Regions from separate parts of the Brevibacillus sp. DP1.3A genome, predicted to be linked through region 4. Evidence: riboswitches for the same ligand, from Rfam matches in the RefSeq annotation. Region 4 holds a riboswitch; each other region holds the start of a gene.
The links. A riboswitch is a leader RNA that binds a small molecule or an ion and turns the genes downstream of it on or off. The one in region 4 is predicted to bind cyclic di-GMP.

Region 1 (4,554 bases), 1.5 Mb from region 4:
GTGTGGTGGCACTGACCTGCTCGACGACACTCGAGAGGTTTGCGGCAATTTCATATAGCTCATTGGCTCTCTCCATACTGGATCCAATGCCGACACCGCCGATTACTTTTCCCGTATGATCATGCAGGGGGATCGCCCGTGCGACGAGAGGAAAACCAAATAATTCTTTGGGGACCATCATCGCCTGCTTGGTGTTTTTACGAATCGCGTTGGTGATCACATCTCCTTCTTGGAGTGGATCACCTGGCTTGACTTGCAGCGCAAATGTTTGGGCAGGCACATTACGCAATAACTTTTCCGTGTCGTAGACCCCAATGGTAATGTCATCGGTGAGTAAAACATTTAAATAAGGGGCAACCTTGATGAACGCCTCGAGCAGTTCTGCGTTTTTCCCCTTTTCGGAAGCTTCTGTTTCGTTCCATTCCACGTAACCGTTCATGACCCTCTTCACCTCTATATTTTGCTGGCATTAGTACGGAAATTGGCGCTTTTTGTGTTGAACCGAAATCCATTTCAGCGTAGTGAACTCTTCTAAACTCCATTGGCCATTCAAACGTCCCAACCCGGAGTGCTTTTCACCACCAAACGCCACGATTGGTTCGTCATTGATCGTTCCATCGTTGATGTGAATCATGCCGGTCTCCATTCGTTTGGCCATCTGGGCACCTCTCTCCAGATCGCGTGTATGAATCGCCCCGGACAATCCAAATGGGGTCTCGTTCGCCATGCGAATCGCTTCTTCCTCGGATGCAAACGACATGATGCAAACAGCCGGACCAAACAGCTCTTTGGATGCAATCGACATGTCTGTGGTCACTCCTGTCAAAACGATCGGCTCGACCACGTTGCCCTTTACTTCCCCTTTCAGTGCAGGAACGGCTCCTTCGCGTATCGCCTCATCGATCGTTGCCATCAGGTTGGTGACTTGCCGTTGATTGATGAGTGGACCGATTACCGTGTCAGGATCATTTGGGTCGCCTACCTTGAGTCCAGATACTTTTTCCACATACAGATCGAGGAATTTATCGTATACAGCTTGGTGAACCAGAACCCGGTTAGCCGACATGCAAATCTGACCTTGGTGAGTAAAGCGGCTGAATACCGCTGCATTGACGGCATACTGGAGATCCGCATCCTCCAAAACAATCAGTGCACTATTGCCGCCCAGCTCCAAAATCGCCTTTTTGAAATGCTTCGCTGCCACTTGCGCGATATGGCTTCCTACTTGGCTAGAGCCTGTAAACGAAAGGATGCGCGGAATCGGATGGGAGACAAAACCATCGCCAATTTCAGCAATATCCGTCACAACGACGTTGATCAAGCCTTTTGGCAGACCTACATCTTCAAAAATTTTCGCTATGAGAGTCCCACCCGTGATTGGCGTGTGCTCATGTGGTTTGAGGACGACGCCGTTGCCCGCGCCAAGAGCTGGCGCTACGGACTTCATCGACAGATAGAACGGGAAGTTGAACGGACTGATGACGCCGACAACTCCTGCGGGAATCCGATACAAGCGATTTTCTTTTCCGTCTACGGGAGAAGGAAGAATTTTTCCTTCCATGCGTACCGGGAACGTAGCCGCCTCGCGAATAATATCCTTCACAAGCCCGATTTCAAAAAATGCCTTCAATCGGGTTCCACCTAATTCACGAATGATAATCTGAATGATTTCTTCTTCATTCTCTTCGATATAGTGAACAGCACGCTCCAACATTCGGGATTTGGTATAGGCATTCACTTCATCCCACTCTTTTTTCGCGTCGGCTGCCGCTTTGTAAGCCGCATCGATATCCTCCAAATTTGCCATTTTGAATTCTGCAATGACTTCCCCGTTATAAGGGTTGATATCTTGCAATGTCTTTGCGCCAAGTCCGTCGCGCCACTCCCCATTGATGTACTGCTTGTCCAGTGTTTGAAGGATTGACATGCTTTAACCTCTCCCTTTTGTAAAGTAAATAGGCCCCTTCGCATGAAAGGAGCCGTAAAACTAAAACAGCAAAATACACTGCTAGTCGGCAACCCGGCTGCCATCGTAACGTGTACATTAGGCCCGTGGCTTTGCGTCCCCAATTTTCAATGGGTTTGCCCATTCATAGCGAATGCTGGTATGATTTTGTCGAAAAAAGGAAAGTTATGGAGAATCTTACTTTGATTATAGTACTCAATTCCTAATAGTCAAACAGAAAAATGTAAAATTTTAGTGAACCAAATTGAACAAATACCAAAAAGTCCGCATCTCTTGGGATACGGACTCCTGATTCTTCTTCCTTATGATCACAATATCTTTTTGACATCCTTTACGCTCGTCGCGAGCATTTGCTCTACCGCGTTTGCGTCCCTCACATGCTTGGTCAAGCCTTCATTCAGCTCTTCCAGCAAGCCCTTCGCATCACTTACCTGTTGGGACACATCGTCAGCAAATCGCTTTTGGTGCGCGATGATTTCCATCACACCTGACACTTCGACGTTCAGTGCCTGGAAAGCGTTCACGATCTGATCCGTCTTCTCCGCAGCATCCTTGCTGATAGAAAGTCCATTTTTGATCGCACTGCTGCTTTTTTCACTGTTGGACAACGCTTCTTTTGTTTCTTCCTGAATCTTGCCGATCAATTCTGCAATTGTCTTGGTCGAGTTCGCTGTCATCTCGGCCAGCTTCCGTACTTCATCCGCTACTACAGCAAAGCCTCGGCCTTGTTCACCCGCACGTGCCGCTTCTATCGCTGCATTCAAAGCGAGAAGGTTGGTCTGATTGGCAATGTCGCTGATCACCTTGACGATGCTCGTAATTTCCGAAGAGCGCTCTTCCAAGCGGCTCATGGACTTGGACGTATGGACCGATTCTTTGTCGAGCAGGCTCATGACTTCCACAACGTCCGTCATCGCCTTCTTACCTTCATCTGCACGCGCTACCGATTGTTTACAGATGTCCGTCAAGCGCTCTCCTCGATCCGACAGTTGACTCGCAGATTCATCATCCCGCTCGTTAATGACCTGGATATTATCTACGACACGCTTCATCCTCGTCACCAATCGCACCGTTTGCTCGGATTCGGCGTTCATCGCTTGGTTCGACGTGAGAATCGCACCCATCTGTTCGTAAATACCGCGAAGCTCATGTTTCCAAGCGTCTTGCTGTCCTGCCATTGTGGTTGTGGGAGTTGCCACTGTCGTCGCTGCTGTCTCTTTTTCTGCTAGGCCTTTGTCTTTTTTCCAAAACATCCGCTTCTCTCTCCTTTGTACCCATCAATTGTCACCTCGGCGGCTATATACGCGGGACTCGATTATTCCCGGATGTTGGTTCGCCAAGCTCAGCAAGTTTTCCAAGAAATAATAGTGACCCTCCAAGAGCTCCACGTCTTTACGCTCAAAATGCTTCGCCTGCAAATACTGCTGCATTTCCAAAGCATAGCGCTCCAGTTTATCGTGAAAATCGTTGGCACGAAGCATTTGCTCCACTTCTGGATATTCTGTTTTCAGGCGACTCAGCTCGCTATATACACGCCCACCCTCCAGAATCATCTGGTAGGCCGTACGCTCAAGCGTAGCTGTCGTAGCTGCCTCCTGCTCCTCACGCTCCTCGCGCAAAGCTGCCAAGTACGTGATAAAATGGTAGACAGTTAAAAACAATGGTCCTAAAAATAGAATGATCCCTGCTTTGTACACATGCTGATTGGACAAATTGCTGATGAGCAGGAACAAGTGAAACAAGATCGCACCCAACCATACATAGATGATGATTTGGTGATTGATCTTCCCTGCCTTTTGGTGGCGAGAAAAGGCAAAGGTAAGCCCGAGCAGATAAAAGGCAAGTAACGTAAAGCTGGCAGAAAACAAAGCCATCTCCATATCGATCAGCCAATCTGCGTCGGCGGGTATTTCGATAAAGAATTCAAAAGCGAGCACCAGCAGTGAGAACAGCAACCCCATGATCCAAAACCGGCTTACTTCCGAGTCATTCCTCCGCCGGGAGCGGTAGCGTTTTGCACGGGATCCTTCCATAATGCTCTCACCTCATTCTCTATGATTCGCCATGATTCTATCTTTTCCTTTCACATGGGGCCAAAATCTGACATCGGAGGCTGTTATGACAAAAAATTTACCAACATCATTTACCGAGCGCATGCAAACCTTGCTCGGACACGATTATGAGGCATTCGTTTCCTCGTATGATCAGACTGTAACACACGGCTTGCGAGTCAATCCGTTGAAGGTAGGGCGTGACGATTTTTTGAAAATCTCGCCGTTTGCTCTGGAAGCAGTCCCTTGGTGCGAAAACGGGTTTCGCTACAAAGAGCCAGATCGTCCCGGCAAGCATCCTTTTCACTCCGCTGGCATGTACTACTTGCAGGAGCCAAGCGCGATGTCCGCTGCCGAAGCACTCGGTGCACAACCTGGTGAGCGAATCCTCGACCTGTGTGCAGCGCCAGGGGGGAAATCGACGCAGCTTGCAGCGTTTTTGCGTGGACAAGGAATGCTCGTGGCAAACGAAATCCATCCTGTTCGCGCAAAAGCCTTGTCAGAAAATCTGGAGCGCTGCGGCGTGACCAATGCCGT
Region 2 (4,554 bases), 1.4 Mb from region 4:
GAGAAAAGAAAACAACCGCCCGTGAAAGGCGGTTGCAGGAAGGTTACATATGGAGACCACGCATCTGTTGTTCGATTTTTTCAAAGCCGCCAGAAACCTTAACGACTTCGTCTTTTTGCTCAGAAACGAGAACAAGCACTTCTTCCAGGCTCTCTTTGTTCTTGTCGGTAATATCTGCGTTGACTTCTACTTTTGCGCCGACTTCCTGAATCATGCTGTGAACATGGATGATGAACTCTTGCAGGTTTTTCGTTTTATCCGCAAAGTTTTGCATGTAGTTGTCTACATTGGTGAACATTTCTTGCACTTCGAGGATGCCCTCGCTATTTTTCTCAAAAGAAGTCTGTGACTCGGAAATCATATCCGATACCAGCTTCATTTTTTTGCGAATGGTCATCAGCAGGCTCGAGATCGACTCAGAGGATAGCTTGGAGGATTCAGCCAGCTTGCGTACTTCATCTGCTACGACAGCAAATCCTCGGCCGTGTTCGCCTGCGCGAGACGCTTCAATCGTGGCATTGAGTGCCAACAGATTGGTTTGTGCAGAAATCTCGGAAATGGTTTGAATGATTTTCCCAATCGATTCGGTTTCTTTATTGAGCTCTTGAATCAGTTGGTTCGTACCTTGGATGTCCGTGATGAATCGTTCAAAGTCATTGCCGATGTTGCCAATGCGTTTGCCGCTCTCGCTAGTGGCTTCTTTGGTCGATTCTACGTACTCATGCATCTCTGTAACAGAGCGAGTCATATCCTCAACTTGCAGATTCGTCGAGCTCATTTCCCGACGCAGCTCGTCCGTGTTGCTGGTCTGGACCGTAAAGGACTCCATAATGTCTTGCAGGGAAGCGACGGTTTCGACTGCGCGAACATTCACGCCGTCCGTCACCTGGTTCAAATTCTCTTGATAGTCTTGCATAGAGGTGAGTGATTCATTGATTTGATCCAGAACACGTTGCAACGATTCCTTCGAGGCAATCGCTTCTTGCTTTTGTTGCTCACTTTCCTCTTGCAGCTTGTTATTGAATACAGCATGCATCATGCTCGTGACAGAGACGAAGCAGAAGGTAAGCAGGAAGTACATCAGATCAAGATTGTTAGTCGAATGGAAAATCGTTTCTCTCTGTGTCAGGAAGTAGTAAGAGACAATACCCAATGTCGATACAATCGTCAAAATATTGATGAGTCGGTCTTGATAAATCCCCATGACTGCTACAAAGAACATAATGGTCATGATATTGATCATATGCGGGTCTAGTCCAACTACGATGAACATGAAGATCCCGATTACGGCGAAGTTGAAAAACTTCATGAAGGGCGCTGCTTTTTCACGGAAGCTCGGGCGATTGGAGATGTAAGTAAAAGGTGCCAGCACGCCATACAAAATACCCAGTATCGTGAAAACGAATGTGTACGATACGCCTAGAAAAAGGTTTAAGACCTGAACAACCGTAATAATACTTGCGAATACGATTACGACCCAATTGTTTCTTCTTCTCAATAGATCAATGTTATCAATGTTATCCATGTTACCCACCTACCTCGACTTTTACTTGGTTGGATGACGACGAATTGTACCAGGAATATTTCGGATCGTGCTTATTGTCATAGACATCTTTTAGATGAAACAGGGTCGGAATGGCATCGGCCCCTTTGTAAAAGACGATATCTTTGGTTTGAGTCGCTTTTACTTGATACTTCTTGTTAATGAACGAAAAAAAAGTCGGATCTGCTACCCCAATTGCGTGGGTATAATCATGCTTTTCAGCGTAATCTATCATCAAGCAAATTCCTTTTTGCCCTAGTTGTCCACGGTATTTCGGCAAAACAGCAAGACTGTCTACCTCCATTACTTTCATATCTTCTGTAACAACATCCTGAAAAAGTGCTTTCATATAAGCATTTGATTTGGAAAAGGGCGTCATTTCAAATGTTCCACCTGCTTCACCGTCTTCGGCAATTAAGAGGAATTGTGCGGAGCCTTCTTTCGCGTACTCCATCTCGAAGCCCATGCTTGTCCATACTGTTTCTTTGATTTCATGAAATTTTGCTAACTCTTGTACGGTTTCTACTTGTTTGTACATAACTTGTCCACTCCATCATTTTCTGATTACCGTGTTGTGTATGTTTGACGTCTCAAAAGTTATGTTTTTCCATCCGTTACGAAAATGAAAGTGCTTTCATCCTCCTTTCAAAAAACGAAACACAAAAAAAGGCCGTTCCATCGAAATGGAACAACCGAAGCTACCAACATCAAAAAAATGGTCTCAAGATGATGGCAACCCGGCTATCATGGTCAAAGACTGTAGACCCGTGGTTTTGCGTCGCCACCTTTCGATGACTTTGCCTTTTGCATTTTTTAGCAAAACTTGTAAAAATGTGTCGAATTTTGCTAGATATAATCATGCAAAATATAAGCCAAAAGATATATCTTTGTCAAGTTTTGGTAGGGAAAAGAAACTAATTGTTTATAAAGCTTAGACGTACAAAAAACCAGTTGTGGTATCAACTGGTTCTTCGTTATATAGGCGTTAGGTTAGGTTACGCAGAATGTCTAAAACTTCGGTTGGCTCCATTCGCTTTTTGTAATCTGGATCTAAGCATGCTAACCGGATTACGCTCTGGTTGTCGAGGATATAAGTAGCAGGAATGGGGAGCGTCCAAGAATCGTCACTATTAAAATGCTTGAGATCAATATCCAATGATCGGTAGGTATCCTGTAAAGAATCAGGCAGTCTGAATCTGAGTTTATATTTTTCTGCTACCTGGTTATTGGTATCGCATAACACGGGAAAGCTCAGTCCGTTTTTCTCTTGCATAGTAAGAGAGTGTGCAGGAGATTGTGGGCTAATGGCAAACAATTGGGCACCCAGAGAGGTTATCGTATCGATCTGTTTTTGGTATGCTTGCAGTTCCAAATTGCAGTAGGGGCACCATGATCCACGGAAAAACGTGAGGACGATGGGACCTTTTACGATTTCTTCCGACAAGGTAATGGTCTTGCCAGTGTGATCGTTCAATGTGAAATCAGGCGCCATCGAACCAATCGGTAAGCCCTTTGCCTGTCCAGAGATCCTCAGCTCCTCGATTGATCTTGTAAATGAATCTGTTACTTCACGAGTGAGGAAGTCTGCTATTTGAATGGTTGTATAATCTAGCTCTTCGCGCAGGCTCTGAAAATGTGGTTTATCCATATGTCGTTCCCCTCTTTTTCGAAAGAATAGTAGAAGCCATAGCTTTACGATATCTTTCTTTTAGAGGGAAAGATGTAAACTGGATTACATCTTCTTTAAAATGTTGTCCCGATGAATGGAAATGGTTTTAAAGCCTGTTTGAATTAGTTCTTCTCTTGCTAAAGCACGTAATGCTACCGTCACAGCTTCCCTGGATGCCCCGACAAAATGGGCGAGCTCTTGATGGGAAAGAGGTAACTCAATTTGTAGAAACGCAGAACTGTTAGGATTGCCAAATTGGTCGGCAAGCCTTACTAACGTGGAAATAATGCGATCTTGTAAAGGGAGAAGGGCAAGATTTTCGGCTGCTTGGCTGATCGAAACCATTCTATCGCTAATGAGCCTCATGATCTTCATCATCAGTTGCGGGTGTTCGATTATGTAGCTCTCAAATTTTGCTTTGCTCATTTTACAAATGAGGCAGTCTTCGATGGTTTCTATATACATCTCCCGTGTACCTAATGAGAGCAAATCCACTTCTCCAAACACATTGCCTTCCCCAAGGATATCAAATGTAAACTGCCGACCATCCCGATTTACTTTATATAAACGTACTTTCCCCTGTTTGATGAAGTAGAAGCCCTCTGAAAAAGTTTCTGGTGTTTGAATGCACGTATTTTTGGGGAAAGGGGTTAAGGAGGTTAATTGATCGATTAAGCGCAAACTTTCCTCGGATAATGAATTCAACAAATAAAATTGGGATAAATATGTGATTCGGTTCATCATTTCTGTTCGGTTTGGGTCTTCAGGATGGTTCTTTTCGCTTTGGTTACAATTCTTTTCGTTTCCTTTGAATCAGAGATGCTTAGCCACTCGTCACAAAGCTGTATCACCCAGCTTGGTTGTGATTTACTCGCATCGTTCAACCAATTCCCTACAGAATCTTGAACATATTTAGATAGATCTGACTTCACTGGCGTGAGCAAAGGCAGGCAGCGAGCTGGATCATTTTTCAATGCGTCAATATGCTTACACCAGACACCTCGTGGGCGTGTGGCCTCTACCGCAAAGCGGCGAATATTTTCGTCGGTATCCAGTACCCATTCGCTCAGGAGTTGAATGGAATGGTTCAGATCATGCACGAGAGAATCTCGAATCGCCATCCATGCGATCTCTCTCACTCCAAAATGATGATCTGCCGCGAATTTTCTTATTTGCCTTAGTTTTTCTTCGACCGATAAGGTGTTGTCCAAGCCAATGATATAGGCACTCCAGCAACGTACACTGTCTGACTTGTGGGTGGCCAACGATAGGAAAACGGGAGACGTAGCTATGGGTTCACCCGATTTGTGTAAGATCGCAAGTAGTTCTTGTCCAATCAGAC
Region 3 (4,554 bases), 320 kb from region 4:
ATTGGACAAATTCAAGAAGACGGTGCCAATCTGGCGGCAACTCCGGGAACAGCCGAGTGGCTGACAGCCGAAGGAATTGTCGTGAAGCATATCGTGGCAGATGAAGAGGCGTGGATCGAGCTGTTGCAAAAGGAAGAAGCGGCCTTCGCTCTTGTTACTGCGACGAAAGGCAATCGTCAGGGCCGGACAGGATTTGCTCTGCGAAGCCGTATGGTACAACAAGGTGTGCCATTGTTCTCTGCTGTCGATACGTTCGAGTTATACGTGAAGTCTATTATGAAGAAAAGAGGTGGCTCGCATGCAGCCAGTGAAGATATTGGAACACTTTCAAAACTTGCCGTTACAAAAGCATAAAGGAAAAGATTTCTTACGCGTCGATGAATTCAACGGAGAGGAATTGATGGAGCTGCTCCATCTGTCTGCTCACGTCAAGCAATTGCAAAAGCTGGGACAGCCATTCCAGCCTTTGCAAGGCAAGACGTTGGGGATGATCTTTGACAAGGCTTCGACCCGCACGCGCGTCTCCTTTGAAGTAGGGATGCATCAGTTGGGCGGCTTGGGGATGTTCATGAGCGGAAAAGAGCTACAGCTCGGACGCGGGGAGCCGATCAGCGACACAGCGAAAGTTCTCTCTCGGTACGTGGATGCCATCATGATTCGCACCTTTTCCCACTCTTATGTAGAAGAGCTTGCCGAGCACGCGTCGATCCCCATTATCAATGGCTTGACCGATCTGTACCATCCGTGTCAGGCGTTGGCTGATCTGCTTACGATCTGGGAGCATAAAGGCAAGCTGAAAGGAGTCAAGCTCGCCTATGTAGGAGACGGTAACAACGTGGCGAATTCACTGGTGCTGGGCGCAGCTCTGCTAGGTCTGGATGTGCGGGTGGCGACTCCGGCAGGCTACGAAATGGATGCAGCAATTGTCGCAAAGGCTACAGAATACGCGAAACAAAGTGGTGGAAACATGATGGTGACCACCGATCCAACAGAGGCTGTCATGGGGGCAGATGCTGTATACACGGACGTTTGGACTAGTATGGGTTTTGAAGAAGAAAATGAGGTGCGATTGAAAGCATTTGCCGACTATCAAGTGAACGAAAAATTGGTAGCAGCGGCAGATCGTGATTATCTCTTCTTGCACTGCTTGCCAGCACATCGTGGGGAAGAAGTGACAACCGGGGTCATCGACGGATCGCGCTCTGTCATTTTTGATCAGGCTGAAAATAGATTGCACGCACAAAAGGCGATATTGGCGGCGCTGGTGTGAACATAGTTCTAGTTAAATAGAACTAGCTGTAATTAAATCGAATAGACTATGAATCTATGATTGCCGAATTTTGTCACTTATGTGTAAAATAAAGGTAGGAAAGAAGCGAAGAAGTACGGACTGTATCTGGTCGCTTGGTCCGTATGGAGCCAGTAGCGAATCCAACCTTTTCCATAATGGAAAAGGAAAGAGGAGCAGGGGCTGTACTTGGTCGCTTGGCCTCTGCATCACGGACAGTAGCGAAGCCAGCTTTCTCCACTATGCCTGAAGGGGGGAAAAGAAAATGAAAAAATGGTTCGCGGCAATTATGATGGTGGTTGCAATCGTAGCAGCTACTTCTGCAAACTTCCATATTGGATAATAAGCGTATTGGAGAAACAAACACCGCTTGGCTGAGTGGTGTTTTTTCTTCAAGCTTGGAGGAAACAACATGCTATTGGATGTAATTGCCCTATCTTTTCTCGTAGCATTGCTGCGAGGGGGAAGAATCAAGGAATTTCCTAAATTCAATCAACTAAAACTTCTTATCGTTACCATATTGCTGCAGGCTTGTGCAGTCATCTTCCCTACGATCGGTGGCCTTTTCATATCGATCGCGTATGTGTTTATTTTGGCTTTCCTCGTTTTTAATCGAGAATTTGAAGATATGCGGATATTTTTAATCGGCTGGTTTCTGAATGCGATTGCAATTTGGTCTAACAATGGAAAAATGCCAATCGATTTAGTCCAAGCAGCAAAGCTTCCTTATGATTTAGAACCAGTTATAAATGGAACGAATTTCAAGCATAGTGTATTGACGGAAAGTTCAAATTTTCCATTTTTGACCGATGTCATCTACATGCCATCTATCATTCCTCGGATTATTAGCATCGGCGATATTTTTATTATGTTAGGAGCCTTTTTACTTGTTCAGCGATTGATGAATAAACCTATTTCATTACTACAACTTCGCGAAGGTAAAAGTTATGCGACAAAAAACTAATTACGCGGTTTGGATAAAGGGGATTGTTGTACAGGTTGGATTTGTCATTGCAGCAATCTATATTTTTTACACATCTTCATCTGAATGGACTGCTCGTGAGCATTGGGGGGTATTATCTACCTATACCCTCTTGACCATTTTCTCCTGTTTTGCTCCCGTGCGTATATCGAATACGATTTTAACAGTGAACAATGCTGTAATCTTTTCGGGTATTTTGTTGTACGGAGTATGGGTCGGAGTATGGGCTGCTGTTATTGAATCTTTAATCATTGCTTTCCTGGTAAGGTTTAATCCGCTAAAAGCTATCATTAATATTGGGCAATTGTTAATGACAATATGGACAGTAGCGTTTTTGAAGGATTGGATCGAGGGCTTCGGAACCATTTCTCCCATTATTAGCGATTTGTTTTTGGCTGGTGTGTATTGGTTTGTGAACCTGATTTTATGTGGATTGGGTATTTCCTATTTTCATCAAATGACTTGGGCGCGAACCGTAAAGATGATGGCAAAAGGCTTCACCTCGACTTACTTGCTGCTTTTAATTCTAGCCGGAGTAGGTTCACGGTTAGTAGAGTCATATGGCCCGCTAACACTAATTCCTATGATGATTGCGTTTATTACGATCAGCTACGTATTTCATCATTACTATGACAACCTTCAAAGGCTTCAGCAAAAAGTAGAAGAGGTCAAATCATTCAATCACAACTTCTTAACGACGATGGCTGCTTCCATTGACGCACGAGATCGATACACAAGTGGACATTCTCAGCGTGTAGCTTACTGGGGAAGAGAAATTGCGAGAGATATTGGTTTATCCGAAAGAAAAGTGGAGGATGTTTATATCGGGGGAATCCTGCACGACATTGGAAAAATCGGCATCGAAGACGAAATTCTCAATAAAAAAGGAAAGTTGACCCCGGAAGAGTACGACAAGATCAAGCAGCACACGGTCATTGGCTACGAAATTATTTTGCAAGCAGGGATGTTCAATGAATTGCTTCCTGCGATCCGCTCCCATCATGAGCGAATAGACGGAAGGGGATACCCGGATGGTTTAGCTGGGGATGAGATTCCGCTGATGGCGAGAATTTTAGCCATTTCAGACGCTTTCGATGCGATGGTCGCGGACAGGCCATATCGAAAAGGCTTGCCTGTGGAGGAAGCGCTTCAAGAAATCAGACGGGGCTCCGGTACCCAATTTGATCCGATATTGGCGGAGCATTTTATCAGAATCGTTCAGCGACTGCCATACGAAGAGTTGCAGAGCATTATCGGAATGGAGTCCATCCCACAAAAACAGTTACAGGAGGCAATCAGATAAGCTGCCCCTTGTAACTGTTTTTATTCGTTTACGACCATATGCGGACGAGCTCTTTGGTTTCTAAATGGCAGGTAAGCTTGAATACATCTGGATTGCTTAATTTCTCCCAATCGTGAAAGCCAAAGCGGTCATCAATTGATTTCATGAGTAAGGCCAGCAGGCATCCGTGGCTAATAAGCACGATTTCTTTATGCGCATCTGCCAAAATCTCAGTGAGCAATGAATTTACCCGGTTTATAGCAGTAAGACTGGATTCGCCCCCTTCGAATTCAAGCGACAGGTCATTGAACGTATCGCGCAGTCGTTCGAACCAATCTTCACGTGGTACTCCGCTAAGGACGCGCTCAACCAAACGCGTGTCTTCTTCAACCACGATTCCGAGTTCCTGTGCAAGTGGTTGGATGGTAGCAATCGCCCGATGATACGGACTCGAAATGATTCGATCAATGGGGGAACCTGCGAAGAAGGTGGCAAGCTCCCGAGCTTGTACTTCTCCCTTTTCCGTGAGCAGTGCTTCGGGTTCTTGGCCAGCAGCCTGACAATGACGTACCAAATAAATTGTTTTCATAATCCCTCCAACAGATATCTCCTATGGAATTCCTCCTTTCATTCATTCTCTACCTTGGATAAGTTTCCCTTTCAATCTCGCAACGTTTATGCATAAACAGATGATGAGTATGCATAAAAACAAGATACTCTTTATGCGAAAAATGTATAATTCCTCTGCATCTCCGTTTTTGTCTGTGAATTCACAAGAAATATACAAGAAAAATAGTTGTATTTTTATTAGTTCGTTTGTATAATTACTCGCATAAGAGAAACTTCGAAACGGGGAGAGAGAATGATGGCAAAAGATAAAATTGTGTTGGCCTATTCAGGCGGTTTAGATACATCGGTAGCAATTAAATGGTTGCAAGATACGTATAACTACGATGTCATTGCAGTTGCATTGGATGTAGGGGAAGGGAAAGATCTCGATTT
Region 4 (4,554 bases):
TTTACCCATTTGTTGTAAAGCTCATCAAACATTCCTTGAAGTTTCATCTCGTCCATCCACAGATCCAGGTAGTTAGCGAAGATAGTGTCTCCACGATGGATCATGTACGCTTTTTCACTCTTCGTGAACGGATTGTCGGTCAGAGCTGGATACAGGCGGGAATCTGCTTTGGAATACACAATTGCTTCCAGCGTATCTGTGATCATTACATCGTACTTACCGCTCGCTACCAGACCAGGAATATCGAGGTTGTTTTGTTCAACCGTTACAGTTGCTTTTGTCAGATGCTCACGAACGAATTTTTCGTTAGTGCCACCTGGATTCACACCAATGCGCACCTCTGGCTTGTTGATGTCTGCTACAGTCTTGTACTTGTCCTTGTCTTCTTTGCGGATGAGTGGAGCTTTACCGAACTGAATGTAAGGATCGCTCATGTGTGCTTTTTTCTGACGATCTGTGTTGCGCGTTACGCCTCCGACAGCAATATCGAATTTATTTGCCAAGAGATCGTCCATCAGTTTCGGCCAAGACGTTTGGACAAAACGCGCCTCTACTCCCAGGCTTTTTGCGAATTCTTTCATCGCGTCGATATCGTAACCTTCGAATTCGTTTGTTTTTGGATTCAAATATGTAAACGGTTTGTAGTCACCTGGAGTACCTACGAGGATGTAGCCTCTCGCAATGATTTCGTCCAAACGAGACTCAAACTTCTTCGCTTGCGGTTTTTTAGCAGCTTCAGCAGCTACGGTTGGGACAGGCTTAACCGCAGTTGCGGCAAAAGCACCTGTTCCTGAAGTCATGAGCATAGTTGCAGCGAGTGTGCTCGCCAAGATTGTTTTTGTAAATTTTTTCATCTGGTTTCTCCTCCTGTTAAACGGTAATGAATTTAGTGATCAGAAACAAACTCCATCATCCTTAATGGCATCCCCCCTTTCAAAGAAAGAGGACTTACAACCTGTTGAGCTGCCTCCTACACAGTAAACCTGCCGATTCCTTGCTGTAATTCTTCTGCCACTGCGTTCAAACGCTCGACAGACTGGCCAATTTCCTGGATGGCTTGAAGCTGCTCTTCGGTTGCCTTTGCCACCGTTTGCGCGTCGAGTGAAGCATGTTTCGCAATGTTATGCATTTCATCTACAGAAGCACTCACCTGTTGGGAGCCTGCTGACATTTGTTCAGATGCTGCGGATACTTCCAAAATGTGCGCGGCAACGTTACGGGAAGATTCCAAAATATGCCCGAAGATTTCACGAACCTCTTCAACCAGTTGGATACCATGCTGTGCGTTTTGGTTGCCCGCGGTCATGACCTCTACCGCGTGACGAGTATCCTGTTGGATTTCCCCGATCAGCATTGCGATTTTGGATGCGGATTCTTCGGATTGGTTCGCCAGCTTTTTCACCTCTCCGGCAACGACAGCAAACCCACGTCCATGCTCGCCGGCACGTGCTGCCTCAATCGAAGCGTTCAAGGCAAGCAGATTGATTTGCGAGGTCAACTGACTGATCGTATCGAGAATGCCTTCGATTTCTTTGGAACGATTGTTGAGCTGCTCGATGGCTACTGTCGCCTTCGATGTTCCCTCGCCAATGCTTCCCATCTGGAGAACTGCCTGCTCTACCACAGCAGTTCCTTGTTCTGCCTGCTCTGTTGCTATCTGGGCAGCCTCTGAAACATATGCAGACGTCTCCGCGATTTTCACGATGCCTGCTGCCATGTCATTCATAGACAACGCGACATCCTGCGAACTGGTGGCTTGCGCCTCTGCTCCCTCAGAAATCTGTGCAATAGACAAACCGATTTGGTTGATGTTTTCCGTCGCTTGTTTAATGCCTTCGGATACTTCCTGACTAAACTGCTGTACTTGATCAGATGACAGAGATACGTCTTCGATCAAATTTTTCAAGTGCGATACGGTCTGGTTAAAGTCACGGGACAGAACGGCAATCTCGTCTTTTCCATCAACCGTTACGGTCTCTCTCAAGTTCCCCTGCGCCACTACATTTACTGCGTGATTCAGACGCTCAATTGGTTTCACCATGCGTACAGCTAAGAAATAAACGAGGACAACCCCAATTGCCAACACGATGAGGGAAATAACCATCAATCGGACTGACAGTTGATCGACAGGCGCATGCAGCTCCGCTACAGGTGCAGTGATGTATACGCCCCAGTTCAAACTGGTAGGAGAATAGGAAGCAAATCGCTCTGTATTCTCGTATATATATTGGGCGATTCCATGATTCCCTTGCTTGATATCTTCGAAAGCAGTCTGAAGCTCAAGAATCCCCAAGTCGAGAATCGATTCCTTCAGAATGTACTCGCTATTCGGATGATAAATAAATGTTCCTGTTTTGCTTACTAAAAAGGCGTAGCCAAATTCTCCAAATTTCTCCTCGGACACCTTTTTTTGGATTTCATTGATAGGAATAGTAGAACCGATATAACCGTATTGACGATTGTCCTTCATCAATGGAACGACAAGGGTCACGATGTTATTCCCTGTCCGCTTCGAAATGACTGGCTCGGAGACAACAACCTTCCCTTCCCCTTTACTAGCTTCCTTAATATGCGGACGATCCGAGATGTCGGTCACTTCTCCCATGAAATTGATCACTTTCTTACCACTTAAGTCATGCGAAAAGAAGAACGTCTCAAACTCGGGGTTTTTCTTTTGGGCTTCTTGAATGAGTTTCAGGTCGAATTCGACATTTTGATCAGCCGACATCAACCCTCCGATCGTACTTACAATCTCAATTTTTTCTTGAAAGAAACCATCGATACGAATCGAGAGATTGCTAGCTGACAACTCAGCTTCTTTGTCCAGACTGTCTGCTAAAAGATTGGAAGCACTCCAATAGCTTGCACCGCAAACCGTACCCAAACTAATAACCAACAGCAGGCACAAAACGATAATTAGCTTATTCTTCAAACTATTTTTCATACCGAATCACTTCTCCCTTCTCTTTTTTCAACAAAAAAAAGACTGCCCACCGACAGTCCATCATGACTACGGTATGGCAACCCGGCTGTCCTAGCTGCGAAAGTCATTTGACTTCCGTCCTTAGACCCGTGGCTTTGCGTCCCTGCCTTTCAGCAGGTTTGCCTTTGTCATTCCTTGTTGTTTTTTCAATTAAGGTCCATATTTTTTTAATCTCACCTTTCATTTCCCATAACTTTCCGCCAATAAACCTCGAAATGGAAAAAAAGCTGACAACCTTTTACAGTTGTCAGCTTTTTGTCAAACTTTTTTGATTAGCTTAATCCGATCACTTGCCCATCCTCGTCTACATATAACGATTCCGCAGCCGGCTTTTTCGGGAGGCCTGGCATCGTAACCAAGCTTCCGGTCAGTGCGACGATAAAACCAGCTCCTGCTGATATGCGCACTTCGCTCACTTGAATCGTGAAGTCAACAGGTGCCCCCAACAGATCAGCGCGATCCGTAAAGGAGTACGGTGTTTTCGCCATGCACACAGGCAGATGGGACATGCCCATTTCTTCTACCTTTTGCATCGTTTTCAATGCAAGCGGCGAAAAGACAACCCCTGATCCACGGTATACTTCTTTCACGACTGTCTCAATCTTGTCTTTTATGCTGAGGTCTTCTTCATACAAGAATCGGAAGGATGAAGGACGCTCTGCTGCACGGGTCACTTTTTCTGCCAGCTCAACACCGCCTGCTCCTCCTTCTGCCCATACTTTGGACAGCGCCGCTTCGGCTCCGGCCGCTTGACACAGCGCAATTACAGCATCGACCTCTGCTTGGGTATCCGTCGCAAAATGATTGATGGCCACCACTGCTGGCACACCGAACTTCTGCAGGTTTTCCAGATGGCGCTTGACGTTTTCGAAGCCTTTTTCCAGAGCAGACAAATTCTCCACTGCGAGGTCAGGTACTTTTACCCCGCCGTTGTATTTCAACGAACGAACCGTAATGACCACGACAGCAGCCGATGGAGTCAGGCCTGCTTTTCTACACTTGATGTCAAAAAACTTCTCTGCTCCCAGATCCGCACCAAAGCCCGCCTCTGTTACGACGTAATCCGCCAGTTTCAAGGCCGTCTTGGTTCCAATCACGCTGCTGCACCCATGCGCGATATTGGCAAAAGGCCCGCCGTGAATAATGACCGGAGTTCCCTCGATTGTCTGTACGAGATTGGGCTTGATCGCTTCCTTCAAGAGAACGCACATCGCATCGACCGCGTTGATTTCTTCTGCCCGTACTGGCTGATCATCAAAATCGTAGCCAATAATGATATGGTTCAACCGCTCGCGCAAGTCTGTTAGATTCTCACTCAAGCATAAAATCGCCATGATTTCCGACGCGGTCGTAATCATGAAGCCATCCTCACGCGTCATTCCATTGCCGTCACCCAGACCAACAACGATGTTACGCAGTGCGCGGTCGTTCATGTCCATTGCCCGTTTCCAGACGATTTTCTTTGGATTGAGCCCACGCGAATTGCCATGGAAAATATGATTGTCGATCATCGCTGCCAACAAGTTATGAGCAGCTGTAATCGCATGAATGTCCCCTGTAAAATGCAGGTT

Region 1: another riboswitch for cyclic di-GMP. It lies ahead of HP399_RS08995 (benzaldehyde dehydrogenase); the one in region 4 lies ahead of HP399_RS02190 (methyl-accepting chemotaxis protein).
Region 2: another riboswitch for cyclic di-GMP. It lies ahead of HP399_RS25535 (GNAT family N-acetyltransferase); the one in region 4 lies ahead of HP399_RS02190 (methyl-accepting chemotaxis protein).
Region 3: another riboswitch for cyclic di-GMP. It lies ahead of HP399_RS03610 (DUF5317 family protein); the one in region 4 lies ahead of HP399_RS02190 (methyl-accepting chemotaxis protein).

What each region holds. Positions count from the first base shown of each region.
Region 1 covers NZ_CP085876.1:1,946,312-1,950,865, reverse strand. Annotated here, with positions in the region: gene HP399_RS09000 (methyl-accepting chemotaxis protein) at 1-439, opposite strand, end outside; gene HP399_RS08995 (benzaldehyde dehydrogenase) at 470-1,927, opposite strand; cyclic di-GMP riboswitch class I at 2,012-2,097, opposite strand; gene HP399_RS08990 (methyl-accepting chemotaxis protein) at 2,275-3,219, opposite strand; gene HP399_RS08985 (hypothetical protein) at 3,244-3,999, opposite strand; gene HP399_RS08980 (RsmB/NOP family class I SAM-dependent RNA methyltransferase) at 4,085-4,554, shown strand, end outside.
Region 2 covers NZ_CP085876.1:5,562,655-5,567,208, reverse strand. Annotated here, with positions in the region: gene HP399_RS25540 (methyl-accepting chemotaxis protein) at 44-1,534, opposite strand; gene HP399_RS25535 (GNAT family N-acetyltransferase) at 1,527-2,081, opposite strand; cyclic di-GMP riboswitch class I at 2,272-2,355, opposite strand; gene HP399_RS25530 (peroxiredoxin-like family protein) at 2,529-3,191, opposite strand; gene HP399_RS25525 (Crp/Fnr family transcriptional regulator) at 3,276-3,953, opposite strand; gene HP399_RS25520 (DNA alkylation repair protein) at 3,953-4,554, opposite strand, start outside.
Region 3 covers NZ_CP085876.1:713,552-718,105, forward strand. Annotated here, with positions in the region: gene carB (carbamoyl-phosphate synthase (glutamine-hydrolyzing) large subunit) at 1-354, shown strand, start outside; gene argF (ornithine carbamoyltransferase) at 299-1,270, shown strand; cyclic di-GMP riboswitch class II at 1,363-1,444, shown strand; gene HP399_RS03610 (DUF5317 family protein) at 1,701-2,252, shown strand; gene HP399_RS03615 (HD-GYP domain-containing protein) at 2,236-3,573, shown strand; gene HP399_RS03620 (histidine phosphatase family protein) at 3,602-4,141, opposite strand; gene HP399_RS03625 (argininosuccinate synthase) at 4,418-4,554, shown strand, end outside.
Region 4 covers NZ_CP085876.1:398,042-402,595, reverse strand. Annotated here, with positions in the region: gene HP399_RS02195 (transporter substrate-binding domain-containing protein) at 1-854, opposite strand, end outside; gene HP399_RS02190 (methyl-accepting chemotaxis protein) at 971-2,944, opposite strand; cyclic di-GMP riboswitch class I at 3,017-3,117, opposite strand; gene HP399_RS02185 (formate--tetrahydrofolate ligase) at 3,256-4,554, opposite strand, start outside.